2 regions of the Streptomyces sp. NPDC103540 genome follow, and region 2 is predicted to be linked to the other one. Evidence: riboswitches for the same ligand, from Rfam matches in the RefSeq annotation. Region 2 holds a riboswitch; the other holds the start of a gene.
What was found. A riboswitch is a leader RNA that binds a small molecule or an ion and turns the genes downstream of it on or off. The one in region 2 is predicted to bind S-adenosylmethionine.

Region 1 (9,513 bases), on a different contig from region 2:
GCGCGGCGACACCGTCGGCATCGGCGGCAGCGAGTACTACAACTTGCCCGTCTACTACGCCACGCGGGTGACGTGGAGCGGTGAATACGTGCACGCCGCGCCGTGGTCCATCGGCTCCCACGGCTACGAGAACGTCAGCCACGGCTGCACCGGCATGAGCACCGGCAACGCCGCCTGGTTCTACGAGAACATCACCGAGGGCGACATCGTCAAGGTGATCAACAGCATCGGCGACGACATGGACACCTTCGGGAACGGCTACGGCGACTGGAACATGGACTGGAAGGAATGGCGCGAGGGCAGCGCCCTCCTGAAGGGCACCCAGGAAGGCCGCAGCCCCCTCGACCAGGCCCGCCTGCGCCCCACCGTGTAGCCGCGCGCCCGATCCGACGGCCGGGCCGACGCGGCACCGGGCGGGATCGGGCCGGATCAAGACCCCACGGGCGTCCGTACGGGCGCCCGTGGGGCGTTGTGGGGCGCCGTGGGGCGCCGCAGGGCCCGTCGTGGCCCCGGAGAGGCCCTCGGGGGCCCCTCGTGCGCCGCTCAGGCGTCCAGGGACAGCCGGGAGCGCAGGAGGCCCGCCAAGACCTCGGGGAAGTCCACCGGATCCACCGGAAGGGTGACGGCGGCGTCCGCGCGGCTCCAGGTGGCCAACCAGGCGTCCTGCGGGCGCCCCATCAGCAGCAGCACCGGGGGGCACCGGAAGATCTCGTCCTTGATCTGCCGGCACACGCCCATGCCCCCGGCCGGGACCGCCTCGCCGTCCAACACGCACACGTCGACGCCGCCCGCGTCCAGTTCCTTGAGAACCGCCGGAAGCGTGGCGCACTCCAGGAACTCCACCGGCGGCAGGTCCGCCGCCGGCCTGCGCCCGGCCGCCAGCCGCACCTGCTCCCGGGTGCCCGCGTCGTCGCTGTAGACCAGAACCCGCGCAGTCGCCCGCATTTCGTTCCTCCACGTGTCCGTGAATCACGCTGATGATGCGCGGGATGCTACTCCGTCCGACCGGCTGTCAACATCGGTTCGGACAGCCTCCCGATCACTCGTCTGATGGGCCGTTCGGGCCTAGCGCACGCCCCTGACACTCCGAACGGCACCCCCCGGGGTGAGGGCGGGATAAGCGACCGACATAATGTCGGTCGTGGCGACAGCAACGACAGTAGATACCGGGCACGCGCACCCGACGGTCAACCGGCCGAACCTCGTCAGCGTCGGAACCATCATCTGGTTGAGTTCCGAGCTGATGTTCTTCGCGGCCCTCTTCGCGATGTACTTCACCCTGCGATCCGTGACGGGCGCCGAGTACTGGACAGAGCAGGCATCGAGCCTGAACCTGCCCTTCTCGGCGACGAACACCACGATCCTGGTGCTCTCCTCGCTCACCTGCCAGCTCGGCGTATTCGCCGCCGAGCGCGGTGACGTGAAGAAGCTCCGGACGTGGTTCATCATCACGTTCGTCATGGGTGCGATCTTCATTGGCGGCCAGGTGTTCGAGTACACCGAGCTGGTCAAGCACGAGGGCATGTCTCTCTCGTCAGGCCCGTACGGCTCGGTCTTCTACCTGACCACCGGCTTCCACGGTCTGCACGTGACGGGCGGTCTCATCGCCTTCCTGCTGGTCCTCGGCCGGACGTACGCGGCCAAGAGGTTCACCCACGAACAGGCCACGTCGGCCATCGTCGTGTCCTACTACTGGCACTTCGTCGATGTCGTCTGGATCGGCCTCTTCGCCACGATCTACCTGATCAAGTAGCGAACACGTCGCCGGGCCCGCGCCCGGCACTCCATCCAGAAACACCGACGCAGAAGATCCTGACACCGGGGTAATCCGTGAAAAAGCTCTCCGCACGACGACGCCATCCGCTGGCGGCGGTCGTCGTTCTACTCTTCGCGCTGGCGGTCACTGGGGGGCTGTACGCCGCCTTCGCGCCCGCGAGCAAGGCGCAGGCCGATGAAACCGCCCAGTCCCTCGCCATCGAGGAGGGCAAGAAGCTCTACGCCGTGGGTTGCGCAAGCTGCCACGGGACCGGCGGTCAGGGTTCGTCCGACGGCCCCAGCCTGGTCGGCGTCGGCTCCGCGGCCGTCGACTTCCAGGTGAGCACGGGCCGCATGCCGGCCCAGCAGCCCGGCGCGCAGGTGCCGAAGAAGCCGAACATCTACTCCCAGGCCCAGATCGACCAGCTCGCGGCGTACATCGCGTCGCTCGGCGCCGGTCCGATCACGCCCCACGAGAAGCAGTACGACCCGGCTGGTGCCGACATCGCCAACGGTGGTGAGCTCTTCCGCAACAACTGCGCGCAGTGCCACAACTTCACCGGCGAGGGCGGCGCGCTGACGAACGGCAAGTACGCCCCGAACCTCGAGGACGTTTCGCCGAAGCACATCTACGAGGCCATGCTCACCGGCCCGCAGAACATGCCCTCCTTCCCGGACAGCACCATGCCGGAGAAGCAGAAGAAGGACATCATCGCGTACCTCCAGAACGTCAACGGCGAGAAGTCGACGAACCCCGGTGGCCTCAAGCTCGGTGGCCTCGGCCCCGTCTCCGAGGGTCTGTTCGGCTGGATCTTCGGTCTGGGTGCGTTGATCGCTGTCGCCGTCTGGGTCGCGGCCCACACCGCTAAGGCCAAGAAGTCATGAGTAGCCAAGACATTCCCGAAGAGAAGCACCTGCCGAGCGAGCAGGGCGACGCGCACCACGCCGGCGTGGCGGTCGCGGACGACCCGTTCGCCGACCCCGGCCTCCCGGTCCACAAGCCGCGCATCCAGGACATCGACGAGCGGGCCGCCAAGCGGTCCGAGCGCACGGTCGCGATGCTGTTCACGCTGTCGATGCTGGCCACGGTCGGCTTCATCGCGGCGTACGTGGCCCTGCCGGTCGACAAGATCGTCTACATCTTCCCCATCGGGAAGGTGAGCGCCCTGAACTTCGCCCTGGGCCTGACCCTGGGCGTGGCTCTGTTCTGCATCGGCGCGGGCGCGGTCCACTGGGCCCGCACCCTGATGTCCGACGTGGAGGTCGCCGACGACCGTCACGAGATCGCCGCTTCGCCGGAGGTCAAGGCGCAGGTCATGCAGGACTTCGCCGATGGTGCGAACGAGTCCGGCATCGCCCGCCGCCCCCTGATCAAGAACACGATGATCGGCGCGCTGTCCATGCTGCCGCTGTCGGCCCTCGTGATCATGCGCGACCTCGGCCCGCTGCCCGAGGACAAGCTCCGCAAGACCCTGTGGTCCAAGGGCAAGCTGCTCATCAACCAGAACACGATGGAGCCGCTGCGTCCCGAGGACGTCCTGGTCGGTTCGCTGACCTTCGCCATGCCGGAAGGCCTGGAGGAGGACCAGCACGACTTCCAGGTGCAGATCGCCAAGGCCGCCCTGATGATCGTCCGCATCCAGCCGGAGGACATCAAGGACAAGAAGGAACTGGAGTGGTCCCACGACGGCATCGTGGCCTTCTCCAAGATCTGCACCCACGTCGGCTGCCCGATCAGCCTGTACGAGCAGCAGACGCACCACGTGCTCTGCCCGTGCCACCAGTCCACCTTCGACCTCTCCGACGGCGCCCGTGTCATCTTCGGCCCGGCCGGTCACGCCCTTCCGCAGCTGCGGATCGGCGTGAATGACGAAGGCTTCCTCGAGGCGCACGGCGACTTCGACGAGCCCGTCGGTCCTGCATTCTGGGAGCGCGGATGAGCACTGCCACCGAGTCCAAGACGGCGCGCAAAGCGCCGGCCGGCGAGCGCGTAGCGGACTGGGCGGACGGCCGCCTGGGCATCTACACCCTCGCCAAGGCGAACATGCGCAAGATCTTCCCGGACCACTGGTCCTTCATGCTGGGTGAGATCTGCCTCTACGCCTTCATCATCATCATCCTCACGGGTGTGTACCTGACGCTGTTCTTCCACCCGAGCATGAACGAGGTGGAGTACCACGGCTCGTACGTGCCGATGCAGGGCGTCATGATGTCCGAGGCCTTCGCCTCGACCCTGGACATCAGCTTCGACGTCCGCGGTGGTCTGCTCATCCGACAGATCCACCACTGGGCGGCGCTCATCTTCGTCGCGGCCATGGTCGTGCACATGATGCGCGTGTTCTTCACCGGCGCGTTCCGCAAGCCGCGCGAGGTCAACTGGATCTTCGGCTTCCTGCTGCTGGTCCTCGGCATGTTCACCGGTTTCACCGGTTACTCCCTGCCGGACGACCTGCTCTCGGGTACCGGTGTCCGCTTCATGCAGGGCGCCATCCTCTCCGTCCCGATCGTCGGCACCTACCTGTCGATGTTCCTGTTCGGCGGCGAGTTCCCGGGCGGCGACTTCGTCGCACGCTTCTACTCGGTCCACATCCTGCTGCTGCCCGGCATCATGATGGGTCTGCTGGTCGCGCACCTGATCCTGGTCGTGTTCCACAAGCACACCCAGTACGCCGGCCCCGGCAAGACCGAGAAGAACGTCGTTGGCATGCCGCTGCTGCCGGTCTACATGGCCAAGGCCGGAGGCTTCTTCTTCCTGGTCTTCGGTGTCATCGCGGCCATCGCGGCGATCGCCTCGATCAACCCGATCTGGGCGCTCGGCCCGTACCGTCCGGACCACGTGTCCACCGGCGCGCAGCCCGACTGGTACATGGGTATGCCGGAAGGCCTCATCCGAGCCATGCCGGGCTGGGAGATCAACCTGTGGGGCCACACGCTCGTCCTGGGCGTGTTCATCCCGCTGGTGCTCTTCCCGCTGGTCCTGGGCGCCATCGCCGTCTGGCCGTTCATCGAGTCCTGGGTCACCGGGGACAAGCGCGAGCACCACATCCTGGACCGCCCGCGCAACGCCCCGACCCGTACGGCCTTCGGTGTCGCCTGGATCTCGGAGTACATCGTGCTCCTCATCGGCGGCGGCAACGACATGTTCGCCCAGTACTTCCACCTGTCGATCAACTCGATCACCTGGTTCGTCCGGATCGGCTTCTTCGTCGTCCCGGTCCTGGCCTTCATCGCCACCAAGCGGATCTGCCTCGGCCTCCAGCGCCGGGACCACGACAAGGTGCTGCACGGTCGCGAGACCGGCATCATCAAGCGTCTGCCGCACGGTGAGTTCGTCGAGGTCCACGAGCCGCTCTCGCAGGCGAAGCTGCACACGCTCACCTCGCACGACCAGTACGAGCCGCTCGAGATCGGCCCGACGGTCGACGAGAACGGTGTCGAGCGCAAGGTGACGGCCACGGAGAAGCTGCGCGTCAAGCTCAGCAAGGGCATGTTCGCGGAGGGCAACCAGATCCCGAAGCCCACCGTCGAGGAGTACAAGGAGATCCAGAGCGGCCACGGCCACCACTGATCTCCGGCACGACAGCTTGAGGGATTGATTCAGGTCAATCCTGGTGTCGCCACGGCGAGAGCCCCGTCCAGTGTCTGGACGGGGCTCTTCGCCTTCCTCCGGCGCTGGATAGGCTGAGATCGTTCCCATTTCGACGTGGACCCCGACATCGGGTGGCCGACCAACAGCAGGAGCGGACCATGAACGTTGCGACCCCGGCAGGCGGCGACAGCGTGGCGGCCCGTGGCTGGCCGGGCGTCCTCGACGCGCTGCTGACCGGCCAGGACCTCACCGCCGACGACAGCGCCTGGGCCATGGACCGGATCATGCGCGGTGAGGCCACCGACGCGCAGATCGCCGGTTTCGCGGTCGCCCTGCGCGCCAAGGGCGAGACCGTGGCGGAGATCAACGGTCTCGTCCGGGCGATGTACGACCACGCCAACCTGATCGAGGTCCCGGGCCGGACGGTGGACATCGTCGGCACCGGAGGCGACGGAGCCAAGACCGTCAACATCTCGACGATGTCCGCGGTCGTCGTGGCCGGAACCGGCGCCAAGGTCGTCAAGCACGGCAACCGGGCCGCGTCCTCGGCGTCCGGCTCCTCCGACGTCCTGGAGAAGCTCGGCGTCAACCTGGACCTGACCCCGGAAGGGGTGGTCCGGGTGGCCGAGCGGGCGGGCATCACCTTCTGCTTCGCGGTGCGCTTCCACCCCTCGCTGCGGCACGTGGCCGCCGCCCGCAAGGAGCTGGGCATCCGCACGACGTTCAACTTCCTCGGCCCGCTGACCAACCCGGCGAAGGTGCGGGCCCAGGCCACCGGCGTCGCCGACGCCCGGATGGCCCCCATCGTGGCCGGCGTCCTCGCCGAACGCGGCTCCTCGGCGCTCGTCTTCCGCGGTGACGACGGCCTCGACGAGCTGACCACGACCGCCACCTCCCGGGTGTGGTGGGTCCGCGAGGGCACGGTCACCGAGCTGCCCTTCGACCCGCGCGACGTCGGCATCGAGCTCGTGGACGTCTCGCGGCTGCGCGGCGAGGACGCCTCCTACAACGCGGACGTCGCGCGCCGGGTGTTCGCCGGCGAGACCGGCCCCGTACGGGACGCCGTCCTCTTGAACTCGGCTGCGGCGCTCGTGGCCCTGGACCCCGGTACGGGCTCGCTGGAGGAGCAGATCGCGGCGGGCATCGCCCGAGCGGCCGAGGCCATCGACTCGGGCGCGGCCCGTGCGGCCCTGGAGCGCTGGGTGGCGGCCAGCAACGCCTGACCGCGCGCGGCGCGGGCCGTCCGCCGCGCGGACGTGGTCCGCGGTGAGAACGGCGTGAAAGCGGTGTGAACGAACAGACCCCGGTCCGCATGGCGGACCGGGGTCTTGTCTTCGGAGGATCTTGTGGCAAGATGCTCACAGGTCACGAGTGACAGCGTTTAGGCCCCGGCTTGCTGTCCGGCAACCCTCCTTCCGTGGCGGGGTGCCCCGGGTGATGACCAGGTCGTAGGCAGCAAGGCCCACGGCAAGCGCGGATCCCTCGACACCAGGGGTCCTGGTCTCTCGAGGAGCTTTTCCGTGAGCAAGCGAATGCGATAGGGCGAATCCGCCCCTTCTTCACCCCTCGGACCCGGGTCGCCTCCGCGCACCCGCCTTCCTCCTCCGAGGCCTTTCCCGTACCCCCGACGGCCGCGCCGCCGTATCCGCGTACGGGCACACCGAAGCCATTCAGCCCTGCCTGCCGGGAGATACCGCCATGTCCGCATCCCTGAACGCCGCCTCCTCCGCCACCGTCGCCGCCACGTCCGCCGCCGCGTGCGCCGCTTCCGCGGAGCCCGCCTGTGACGGGCCGCTCCCGGTCCTCGGCCGCGACGTCACCGTCCCCCTCGTGACCGGCGGCGAGGTCACCTACGCGGCCCTGGACTACGCGGCCAGCGCCCCCGCCCTCCAGCGGGTCTGGGACGACGTCGCCGCGTACGCCCCGTACTACGGCAGCGTCCACCGCGGCGCCGGGTACCTCTCGCAGCTGTCCACCGACCTCTTCGAGCAGAGCCGGGTCACGGTCGCCGAGTTCCTCGACTGCCGTCCCACCGACCAGGTGGTCTTCACCCGGTCCACCACCGACTCCCTGAACCTGCTCGCCGCCGTGCTCCCGGCCGACTGCCAGGTCTTCGTCTTCGAGACCGAGCACCACGCCTCGCTCCTGCCGTGGACGAAGGCCAAGGTCACCTACCTCAACGCGCCGCGCACCCCGGGCGAGGCCGTCGCCACCCTGGAGCGGGCGCTGGCCGACCGCGAGCCCTACGGCCCGGCCCTGGTCTGCGTCACCGGCGCCTCCAACGTCACCGGCGAGCTGTGGCCGGTCAAGGAGCTGGCCGCGGCCGCGCACGCGCACGGCGCGCGGATCGTGCTGGACGCCGCCCAGCTGGCGCCCCACCACCCCGTCTCGGTGCGGGAGCTGGACGTGGACTGGGTCGCCTTCTCCGGGCACAAGCTCTACGCGCCCTTCGGCTCGGGCGTCCTCGCCGGCCGCGCCGACTGGCTCCAGGAGGCGGAGCCCTACCTCGCCGGCGGCGGCGCCTCCCGCAAGGTCGCCCGTCGGGAGGACGGCGGCGTCGACGTCGAGTGGCACACCACGGCCGCCCGCCACGAGGCGGGTTCCCCGAACGTGATCGGCGTCTACTCGATCGCCTCCGCCTGCAAGGCCCTGAACGAGGCGGGGTTCGACTCCCTCGTCGCCCGCGAGCGCCGGCTCATCGCGAAGGTCCGCGAGGGCCTGGCCGAGGTCCCGGCGGTCCGCGTCCTGTCCCTGTTCGGTGACGACGCGCCGCGCGTCGGCGTCATCTCGTTCGTCGTGGACGGCTGGAACAGCTCCCACTTCGCGGCCGCGCTGTCCGCCGAGTACGGCATCGGCGTCCGCGACGGCCTCTTCTGCGCCCACCCGCTGGTGCGCACCCTGCTCGGCAGCGAGCCGCAGGAGCCGGGCGAGTGCGGGGCGCCCGAGGCGGCGCCCGGCGAGCGCTCCCTGAACGCGATCCGCGTCAGCTTCGGGGCGGGCACCCCCGACGAGCACGTCGAGCGCTTCGTCGGGGCCGTCAAGGAGCTGGTCGCGGACGGCGCCAAGTGGCGGTACCGCACGGAAGAGGGCCGCTGCGTCCCGGCCGTCTGAGGCGCGGCGCGGGCGGCGGTACCGGGAGCCGGTGGGCCCGGCCGGGGGGAGACCACCCGGCCGGGCCCACCGGCTCCCGTGCCTGCCGGGCGCGGCGCGGGACGGGAGCGGCGCGGGACGTGCGCGGCGCGGTCCTCAGGCGTCCAGGCCGATGGCGAAGGCCGCTTCGAGGTCGTGCTGCGAGTAGGTGCGGAACGCGACGTGCGTGTCCGTGGCCTCCACGCCGGGGATCTTGCTGATGCGGCCCGGGATGATGTCCGCCAGGTTCTCGTGGCGGGCCACGCGGACCAGGGCGATCAGGTCGTACGTACCGGTGACGGAGTAGACCTCGCTGACGCTGTCCAGCGCGGCGATGGACTCGGCGATCTCGGGGATGCGGTCCACGCTGGTCTTGATGAGCACGATCGCGGTGATCACGGCTGGCTGTCTCCCTCGACTGCGGTCACTGGTCGTCCCACTCTAGTCGTACGCCGATAACGCACCCACGCGTACAGGAAGCCCACCGAGAAGCCCACGACGTGCGCGAGGTAGGCCACTCCGGGGCCGCTCTCCGCCCGGTGCGCCGCCAGCCACTGGAGCCCGAACCAGAACAACAGCACGATCCACGCCGGGAAGCGCAGCGGCAGGAACAGCAGGAACGGGAACAGGCTCGTCACCCGCGCCTTGGGGAAGAGGCACAGGAAGGCGCCCAGGACCGCCGAGATCGCGCCGGAGGCCCCGACCAGCGTCTGGTCCGAGGAGGCGTTGGCCGCCGCGTACGCCGCGAGGGCCAGGTAGCCCGTGGTGACGTAGAAGACCAGGAAGGGGACCCGGCCCATCCGTTGCTCCGTCATCGCGCCGAAGACGTGGAGGAACAGCATGTTCCCCAGCAGGTGGAGCCAACTGCCGTGGACGAAGAGGGCCGTGAGCGGGGTCAGCAGCGGTCGTCCGGCACCCGAGAACAGCTCGTCGGGGACCACGCCCCAGTGCCGGAAGTACGCGGTGCCGTTCGCGAGCAGCCGCTCGCCCGTGCCGTAGGTCGGATTCAGGCCCGAGGCCGGGCCGAGGAGGAACGCCGC
Region 2 (9,513 bases):
TCGATGACCTCGGCGAGGGTCGCGCCCTCGGCCGGGACCTCGGCGACGCCGCCGGTGTAGGTGCGCAGGATGGTGGGGATGCGGACGTTGACGCTCATGGCGCTACTGCCTTTCCGGTAGTGCGGAGGAGAAGTGGTCAGGCCAGGCCGGCGGCGCGGAACGCGTCCAGGCTCGGGCGGATGGTGGCCGTCTGACCGCTGTCCGCGGCGACCGCCTCCAGGGTCTTCAGGCCGTCGCCGGTGTTCAGGACGACGGTCGTCAGCGACGGGTCGAGCTGCCCGTTCTCGATGAGCTTCTGCGTCACGCCGACGGTCACGCCGCCCGCGGTCTCGGCGAAGATGCCCTCGGTCTGCGCGAGGATCTTGATGGCCTCGACGACCTGCTCGTCGTTCACGTCCTCGACGAAGCCGCCGGTGCGGCGCGCGATGTCCAGGACGTACGGGCCGTCCGCCGGGTTGCCGATGGCCAGCGACTTGGCGATGGTGTTCGGCTTCTGCGGGCGGACCACGTCGTGACCGGCCTTGAAGGCGGTCGAGACCGGGGAGCAGCCCTCGGCCTGGGCACCGAAGATCTTGTACGGCCGGTCCTCGACCAGACCGAGCTTGATCAGCTCCTGGAGGCCCTTGTCGATCTTCGTCAGCTGGGAGCCGGAAGCGATCGGGATCACGATCTGGTCGGGCAGGCGCCAGCCGAGCTGCTCGCAGATCTCGTACGCCAGGGTCTTGGAGCCCTCGCCGTAGTAGGGGCGCAGGTTGACGTTGACGAAGCCCCAGCCCTCGCCGAGCGGGTCGCCGATGAGCTCGGAGCAGAAGCGGTTGACGTCGTCGTAGTTGCCCTCGATGCCGACCAGGTCGCCACCGTAGACACCGGCCATGACGACCTTGCCCTGCTCCAGGTCGTGCGGGATGAACACGCAGGACCGGAAGCCGGCGCGGGCGGCGGCGGCGCCGACGGCGCCGGCCAGGTTGCCCGTGGAGGAGCAGGAGAGGGTGGTGAAGCCGAAGGCGCGGGCGGCCTCGACGGCGATGGCCACGACGCGGTCCTTGAAGGAGTGCGTCGGGTTGCCGGAGTCGTCCTTGACGTACAGCTTTCCGGTGACGCCGAGCTCCTTGGCCAGGTTGGCCGCGTCCACGAGCTTGGTGAAGCCGGGGTTCAGGCTGGGCTTGGAGGCCACGTCCGCGGGGACGGGCAGCAGGGGGGCGTAGCGCCAGATGTTGTTCGGGCCGGCCTCGATGGCGGCGCGCAGGGCCTCGGGGTCACCGGTGGGCAGGTCGTAGGAGACTTCCAGCGGTCCGAAGCACTCGACGCACGCGAAGATCGGTCCGAGTTCGAAGCGGGTGCCGCACTCGCGACAGGAAAGACCGTTGGCGGGTCCGAGATCGACAGAGGTGGCGACAGTCTGTGCAGCCATGATGGCGAGGCCCTTTCTCCTCATCTTCCCCATGGCGCACTTCGCCATGAGACGGAATTGGCACCTTCCCTAGTCGGGGACCCCGCTGATGTCGCCGATGGCGATCGCGAGAACCGACTGGAGGGTTGCCGGGGCTTCAACGGGCCGTATCCCTCTGCCCCTCTGGATGAGCGGTATGGCGCCGGCTTCCGCGCTGGAGGGCGCGCCGGTGCGTTTGTGCGCGGGACCCCCGGCATGCGGTGGTCCTTCGCGTTGTTCAAGACTGTAACCGAAGGGCCGGGCGGTTGAGACAGCCGTCCGAACGGCGAGATGGATCACATTTCAGCCGAAAACACCGAGCGTCAGGGAGTACCGACAGTGCTGGATGAGGTGGAGCGCTGGCTGGCCGACCGCTCCTGGTCCGCCGCCGACCGACCGCTCGACCAGCTGATCGAGCGGAAACGGGCCACCGGGACGACGGTCAGCGTCGTGCTGCCCGCGCTCGACGAGGAGGCCACGGTCGGGCGGATCGTCGAGGTGATCCGGCGCGATCTGATGGACGGCCCGGACCTCCCGCTGGTGGACGAGCTGGTGGTCGTCGACTCCGGGTCCACCGACCGCACGGCGGAGGTGGCGGCGAAGGCCGGCGCCCGGGTGGTGCACCGGGACGCGATCCTGCCGAGGATCGAGGCGCTGCCCGGCAAGGGCGAGGTGCTGTGGCGTTCCCTGCTGGCGACCACCGGGGAGGTCGTCTGCTTCGTCGACGCCGACCTGCGCGACTTCTCGTCCGTCTTCGTCTCCGGGATCGTCGGGCCGCTGCTGACCGACCCCGAGGTGCAGTTCGTCAAGGCGATGTACGACCGCCCTCTGGGGGACGCCCCCGGCCAGGGCGGCCGGGTGACGGAGCTGGTGGCGCGCCCGCTGCTGAACCTGCACTGGCCCCGGCTGGCCGGTTTCGTGCAGCCGCTGGGCGGCGAGTACGCCGTGCGCCGCTCCCTGCTGGAACGGTTGCCCTTCCCCGTCGGCTACGGCGTCGAGCTGGGCCTGCTCGTGGACGCGCTGCACACCGCCGGGCTGGACGCGCTGGCCCAGGTGGACGTCGGCGTCCGGCTGCACCGGCACCAGGACGGGCAGGCGCTGGGCCGGATGGCCGCGGCGATCTACCGCACGGCGCAGCTGCGGCTCTCGCGCGGGCACCTGGTGCGGCCGGAGCTGACGCAGTTCGAGCGGGGGCCGGACGGGTTCGTCGCGCGGACCCACCCCGTGGACACGGAGGAGCGTCCACCGATGGTGGAGATCGCCGAGTACGCGGGGCGGCGCGTGGCCTGACCGCCGCGCGCCCCGGCCCGTGCCCCGGCTGGTCGCCGGACCGGCCCCGGCGCGTCACCGGCGCGGGCGCGGACCGGACCGGACCGGTGCACGCGGCGGGGGCGCGCCGCTCGGGCGCGGCCGGGTGCACGGAGCGGGGGCACGAGACGTACACGAGTTTGAGCGCGGGTGCCCCGGGCTAGGTTCGCGACATGGCTTCTCAGGTACTCGTCGCCGCCAACCGCGGCCCGCTCTCGTACGCCCTCGCCGCCGACGGCACGCTCACCGCCCGGCGCGGCGGGGGCGGTCTCGTCTCCGGCCTCTCCGCCGCGCTCGCCCGGCAGCCGGAGGCCCTGTGGATCTGCGCGGCCCTGTCCGACGCCGACCGCGAGGCGGTCCGGCGGGGGGTGGCCGAGCCGGGCGTGCGGATGCTGGACATCGATCCGGGGACCTACGACGACGCGTACAACGGCATCGCGAACTCGGTGCTGTGGTTCACCCACCACCACCTGTACGACGTGCCGCGCGAGCCGGTCTTCGACGCGGAGTTCCGGCGCCGCTGGGACTCCTACGTCGCCTACAACGACGCCTTCGCCCGCGCCCTGGCCGAGGAGGCCGCCGAGGGGGCGGCCGTCCTGGTGCAGGACTACCACCTGGCGCTGGTCCCGGGCGCCCTGCGCGCGCTGCGGCCCGACCTGCGGATCGCGCACTTCACGCACACCCCGTGGGCCTCGCCCGACTTCCTCGGGATGCTCCCGGACGACGTGCGCGCGCGGCTTGTGGAGGGGATGCTCGGCGCGGACGTGGTGGGCTTCCACACCGAGGCGTGGGCGGAGGCCTTCCGGGCCGGGGCGGGCGCGGCCGCCGCGGGCTCGAAGCCGGCGGTGTTCCCGCTGGGCGTGGACGGCGACGACCTGCGGGCGCTGGCGCACCGGCCGGAGGTGGACGAGAAGCTGGCGGCGCTGCGGGCGGAGGTGGGCGGGCGCAGGACGATCGTCCGCGTGGACCGCACCGAGCTGTCGAAGAACATCCTGCGCGGGCTGCTGGCCTACCGGGAGCTGCTCGTGACCCGGCCCGAGTGGCGCGAGCGGGTGGTGCACCTGGCGTCCGCCTACCCCTCGCGGCAGGACCTGGAGGTCTACCGCTCCTACACCGCGGCGGTGCGGGAGCTGGCGGCGGAGATCAACGAGGAGTTCGCCGTGCCCGGCTGGCAGCCGGTGCTGGTCTCGGTCGAGGACGACTTCGCGCGCTCGCTGGCCGCGTACCGGCTGGCGGACGTGGCCCTGGTCAACCCGGTGCGCGACGGGATGAACCTGGTCGCGAAGGAGATCCCGGTGGTGTCGGAGGCCGGTTGCGCGCTGGTCCTGTCCACGGGTGCGGGGGCGTACGAGGAACTGCGCGCGGACGCGCTGACCGTGAATCCGTACGACGTCTCGCGGACGGCGCAGGCCCTGCACGAGGCCCTGACGATGCCGGCCCCGGAGCGGGCGGAGCGGACGAAGCGGCTGGCGGCGGCGGCCACGGCGCTGCCGCCGGCGACCTGGTTCGAGGCGCAGCTGGCGGCGCTCGGGCGCTGAGCGCCGCGGGTGGGCGCCCGTCCTCGGGCGCCCACGGCGGGCGGCTCGGCGGGTGCCCGGGGCGGGCGGCTCGGCGGGTGCCCGGGGCGGGCGGCGTATCAGAGCGCGGCGGCCAGCGCGGCGAGGAGGGCGACGACCTCGGAGGGGCCGGACAGGACGAGGTCGGCGCGGGAGGCCAGTTCCGGGACCTCGGCGGAGCCGCTGCACACGAGCAGGCCGGGCAGGCCGTCGGCGCGGCGCTTCTCGACGGCGGAGTAGGCGGCGAGGTCGCCGAGGTCGTCGCCCGCGTAGAGGACGGCCTCGGCGCCGCGCTCCTGGAGGAACTCGGTCAGGGCGACGCCCTTGTCCATGCCGGGCGGGCGCAGTTCCAGGACGGCCCGGCCCGGCTCGACCATGAGCCCGTGGCGGGCGGCCAGCTCGGTGAGGGGTTCACGCAGGGCCGCGAAGGCCCCTTCGGGGTCCTGGGCGCGGCGGGTGTGGACGGCGAGCGCCCGGCCCTTCTCCTCGATCCAGGTGCCGCGCCAGGCGCCGATCGTGTCGAGGAAGCCGGGCAGTTCGGCGCGTACGGCGGCGACGCCCGGGTGTTCGGCGGGTGCGTGGACGATGCCGCTGACGGCGTCCCAGCGTTCGGCGCCGTAGTGGCCGAGGACCACGAGGTGTTCGAGGCCGGGTACTCCGGCGAAGCCCCCGTGGCGGACGGCGACGCCGGCGGGCCGGCCGGTGACGACGGCGACCGCGGCGACCTTCGGGGCCAGGGCGGCGAGCGCGGCGACGGCGTCGGGGTGGGCGCGGGCCTGGTCGGGGTCGGGGACGATGTCGGCGAGGGTGCCGTCGAAGTCGAGGGCGATCACGGCCCCGCGCGGTGCGCGGAGGAGGGCTTCGAGTCCCTCGCGGCCGGCCGCGGTGGTGGGCACGGGCATCGGCGGATCGTGCGGATGGCTCCCCATGCGTTCGACCCTACCGGGGTCGGGCGGGGACGCCCACCCCTTCTCAGCGGCGGGCCCGCCGGCCCTCGCGGATGCGCCGGAGGCGGTTGACGGTGCCCGGGGCGTGTTCGAGCGCGCGTGGATCGTCCATCAAGGCGTTGAGCAGCTGGTAGTACCGCACGGGGGTCAGGCCGAGGCCCTCGCGTATCGCCCGTTCCTTGGCGCCGGGGCCGGGCCAGGTACGGGCTTCGTACGCCAGTACGGCGGTCTCGACGGCGGTCAGCGCGGCGGGCCCGGGCGCTCCCGGCCCCGCTCCCGCCCCTGCCGCCGCTCCCGCCCCCGTCTCCGCTTCCTCGCGCCCGTCGTCCGTCATACGGCCAGATTAACGGCGGGCGCCGACAGCGCCGGCGGGGGCGGCGGGGGTCGGTTCAGCGGTCGCCGTCGGCCTTGCGGGCCTTGAGCGCGATCTCCTCCAGGACCTTCCCGGGGTTCCCGCCGGGCTGGACGACCTGTCCGATGTTCTGCTTCACGTCCTCGCTGACGCCGGCCCAGGACTTCTTGCCGACCGGGTACAGCTTGGAGTTCGGCAGGGCGGCGAGGAAGGTCTTCAGCTGGGCGGCGGAGCCGCCCGAACTGGCCTCCATGGCCCGGTAGCCACTGGTGGTGACCGGCAGGAGGTCGTACTTGTTGGTGAAGGCGGTCACGTTCTTCGCGGAGAAGAGGTGGTCCAGGAACTTCCCGGACTCCTTGCGGTGGCCGTTCTTGAAGGCCATGACCCAGTCGGCGACGCCCATCGCGGAGTGGTCGGTGCCGTCGACGGTGGGCGGCTGGACCATGCCGAACTTCACGCCCTTGCCGGCGGCCTGCTTGAGCAGCGTGGGGTGGCCGTTGAGCATGCCGACCTCGCCGCGCGTGAAGGCGTCGAAGGCGGCCTGGCGGTCCAGCTTGCCGGGCTCGACGGGGCCGGTCAGGCCCTGGCCGACCAGCTTGTCGCGCAGGAACTCGAAGGCCTTCACGTTCTCCGGGGAGTCGATCTGGTAGGCGTCCTCGTTGTCGGTGTAGCCACCGCCGCCGGAGAGCATCCACATCATCGACTCGGCCTGGGCCTCCTCGCGGCCCAGCGGCACGGCGAAGGGGGTGGGGACGCCGGCGGTCTTCAGCTTCTTGGCCGCCGCCTCCAGGTCCGCCCAGGTCTTCGGCTGCCAGGGCGCGGTGCTGTCCTTGGGTATGACGCCGGCGTCGCCGAGCAGCTTCTGGTTGTAGAAGAGCAGGCGGGTGCTGGCGACGAAGGGCATGCCGTACTGGACGCGCTTGACCTTGCCGGCGTCGGCCAGGGGCCCGAGGAAGTCGGCCTCGGTGGTGACGGAGAGCAGTTCGTCGGTGGTGTAGAGCTTGCCGGCCTCCGCGTAGTCGGCGTAGGCGCCGATCTGCGCGATGTCGGGGGCCTTGCCCTCCTTGACCATGGCGGCGACCTTGGCGTCGACCTCGGACCAGGAGTAGACGCTGACCTCGACGTGGACGTTCGGGTTGTCCTTCTCGAAGGACGCGGCGAGGTCCTTCCAGTAGCCGGCGGAGGAGTTCTGCGGATTGTCGCCGTAGTCGGCCGCCACGACCCGGAGGGTCACCTCGTTGTCCCCCGTGAGACCCGACACGGTTCCGCAACCGGTCAGCGTCACGGCGGTCAGGCACAGCACGGCCCCGGTGGCGGCCAGGCTCAGGTAACGGCCCTTCACGGTTCTCGATCCACCCCTTGTTGTACGTACGATTCGACGTAAGGTCTACACCACTTTGCCGTCGCCTCCACATCCGGAACGCCGTCACGCGCGGACTGTGTCCGGACCGTGTCCGGAGAGCGGTCCTGATTTGTATGGTCACTCAACAATTCCCCCCATTGGACTAGACCTTTCCCCGCCGAGCACGCGAGACTGTCCTCTGTGAAACCCGTGAAACACGTCATCGCCCTCGATGTGGGCGGCACCGGGATGAAGGCCGCCCTCATCGCCGGCGACGGCACCCTGCTGCACGAGGCACGCCGCGCCACCGGTCGCTCCCGGGGCGCGGAGGCCGTCGTCGAGACGATCCTCGACTTCGCCACCGAACTCCTCGAACTCGGCGCCGAACGCTTCGGGGCGACCGCCTCGGCCGCCGGCGTCGCCGTACCCGGCATCGTCGACGCCGAAGCGGGGATCGCCGTCTACGCGGCGAACCTCGGCTGGCGCGACGTACCGCTGCGCGACATGCTCAGCAGACGCCTCGGAGGCATCCCCGTGGCCCTCGGCCACGACGTGCGCACGGGCGGGCTCGCCGAAGGCCGCATCGGCGCCGGACAGGGCGCCGACCGTTTCCTCTTCGTCCCCCTCGGCACCGGCATCGCCGGCGCCATCGGGATCGCCGGCCTCATCGAGGCCGGCGCCCACGGCTACGCCGGCGAGATCGGGCACATCGTGGTCCGCCCCGGCGGACCCGAGTGCGGCTGCGGGCAGCGCGGCTGCCTGGAGACCCTCGCCTCCGCCTCCGCCGTCTCCCGCGCCTGGGCCGCCGCCTCCGGCGACCCCGAGGCGGACGCGGCGGACTGCGCCAAGGCCGTCGAGTCCGGCGACGCCCGGGCCCGCGAGGTGTGGCTGGCCGCCATCGGCGCGCTCGCCGACGGCCTCGTCACGGCGATCACCCTGCTGGACCCCCGCACGCTGATCATCGGTGGCGGGCTCGCCGAGGCGGGGGAAACCTTGTTCACACCACTACGGACGGCCGTCGAGGAACGCGTGACGTTCCAACGACTGCCCGAGATCGTTCCGGCGGCCCTCGGGGACACGGCCGGATGCCTGGGCGCAGGGCTGCTCGCCTGGGACCTACTCGCCACGGAGGTACCTGCCTGATGTCCGGAAGCGCACACAGCACCGTTCTCTCCGGCGCCAGGGTGGTGCTGCCCACCGGGACCGTCGCCAACGGCAGGGTCATCGTCGAGGGCGCCCGGATCGCCGGCAGCGCCCACGAGGGCGCCGACGTCGTCGACCTCTCGGGGCACTGGATCGTCCCCGGCTTCGTCGACATGCACAACCACGGCGGCGGCGGCGCCTCCTTCACCTCCGGCACCGCCGAGGAGGTCCTCCAGGGCGTCCGCACCCACCGCGAACACGGCACCACCACCCTCGTCGCCTCCACCGTCACCGGCGAACTCGACGAACTGGCCCGCCGCGCCGCCCTGCTCGCCGAACTGACGCAGGCGGGCGAGATCGCCGGCATCCACTTCGAGGGCCCCTTCATCAACGCCTGCCGCAAGGGCGCGCACAAGGAGGACCTGCTGCGCGACCCCGACCCGGCCGAGGTCCGCAAGCTCGTCGACGCCGCGCACGGCGCCGCCCGCATGTTCACCCTCGCCACCGAACTGCCCGGCGGACTGGACTCCGTACGCCTGCTCGCCGAGCACGGCGTCATCGCCGCCATCGGCCACACGGACTCCACCTACGACCAGACCCGCCAGGCCATCGACGCCGGCGCCACCGTCGCCACGCACCTCTACAACGCCATGCCGGGCCTCGAACACCGCGCGCCCGGCCCGATCGCGGCGCTGCTGGAGGACGAGCGGGTCACCGTCGAGCTCATCAACGACGGCACCCACCTGCACCCCGCCATGCTGGAGCTGGCCTTCCACCACGCGGGCGCCCACCGCGTCGCGCTGATCACCGACGCGATGGACGCGGCCGGCTTCGGCGACGGGATCTACCACCTCGGCCCGCTGGAGGTCGAGGTCAAGCAGGGCGTCGCCCGCCTCGTGGAGGGCGGCTCCATCGCCGGCTCCACCCTCACCCTGGACACCGCCTTCAAGCGGTCCGTCACCGTCGACCGGCTGCCCGTGGAATCCGTGGTCCAGGCGATCTCCGCCAACCCGGCCAAGCTCATCGGCCTCTACGACGAGGTCGGCTCGCTGGACCCCGGCAAGTACGCCGACCTCGTCGTCCTCGACGAGGCCTTCGACCTCAAGGGAGTCATGCGGCGCGGCGAATGGATCGTCAAGCCGACCGCCTGACCGGCCCCTTCGCCGACCGACGGAGCCACCGGGGCACCACCGCCGCGCCACCGGTGCGCCCGGTCGGCGGGCGACCGGCGGGCGACCGGCGTCCTTTCGGCTGCCTTTCGGCGGCTTTCGGCCGTACCGAACGGGGCGGCGGGCCCACGGGACTGGGCCCGCCGCCCCGTATTTGGCATGATCCCGGCATTCACCGAGACCGGGGCTGACCATGATCCTCACCGTGACGCTCAACACCGCACTCGACGTCACCCACCGGGTGCCGCGACTGCTCCCGCACACCTC

Region 1: another riboswitch for S-adenosylmethionine. It lies ahead of ACZ6ZI_RS01380 (aminotransferase class V-fold PLP-dependent enzyme); the one in region 2 lies ahead of thrC (threonine synthase).

Annotation. Positions count from the first base shown of each region.
Region 1 is NZ_JBVJMA010000001.1:303,142-312,654, reverse strand. Features, by position in the region: gene ACZ6ZI_RS01415 (L,D-transpeptidase) at 1-373, shown strand, start outside; gene ACZ6ZI_RS01410 (DNA-binding transcriptional response regulator) at 544-945, opposite strand; gene ctaE (aa3-type cytochrome oxidase subunit III) at 1,133-1,753, shown strand; gene qcrC (cytochrome bc1 complex diheme cytochrome c subunit) at 1,831-2,640, shown strand; gene qcrA (cytochrome bc1 complex Rieske iron-sulfur subunit) at 2,637-3,695, shown strand; gene qcrB (cytochrome bc1 complex cytochrome b subunit) at 3,692-5,323, shown strand; gene trpD (anthranilate phosphoribosyltransferase) at 5,503-6,567, shown strand; SAM riboswitch class IV at 6,708-6,824, shown strand; gene ACZ6ZI_RS01380 (aminotransferase class V-fold PLP-dependent enzyme) at 7,043-8,455, shown strand; gene ACZ6ZI_RS01375 (Lrp/AsnC family transcriptional regulator) at 8,591-8,872, opposite strand; gene ACZ6ZI_RS01370 (rhomboid family intramembrane serine protease) at 8,869-9,513, opposite strand, start outside.
Region 2 is NZ_JBVJMA010000010.1:108,929-118,441, reverse strand. Features, by position in the region: gene ACZ6ZI_RS24380 (MoaD/ThiS family protein) at 1-98, opposite strand, end outside; gene thrC (threonine synthase) at 137-1,411, opposite strand; SAM riboswitch class I at 1,429-1,584, opposite strand; gene ACZ6ZI_RS24370 (glucosyl-3-phosphoglycerate synthase) at 1,769-2,719, shown strand; gene ACZ6ZI_RS24365 (alpha,alpha-trehalose-phosphate synthase (UDP-forming)) at 2,911-4,275, shown strand; gene otsB (trehalose-phosphatase) at 4,374-5,222, opposite strand; gene ACZ6ZI_RS24355 (DUF3263 domain-containing protein) at 5,266-5,574, opposite strand; gene ACZ6ZI_RS24350 (ABC transporter substrate-binding protein) at 5,630-6,934, opposite strand; gene ACZ6ZI_RS24345 (ROK family protein) at 7,145-8,077, shown strand; gene nagA (N-acetylglucosamine-6-phosphate deacetylase) at 8,077-9,228, shown strand; gene ACZ6ZI_RS24335 (1-phosphofructokinase family hexose kinase) at 9,440-9,513, shown strand, end outside.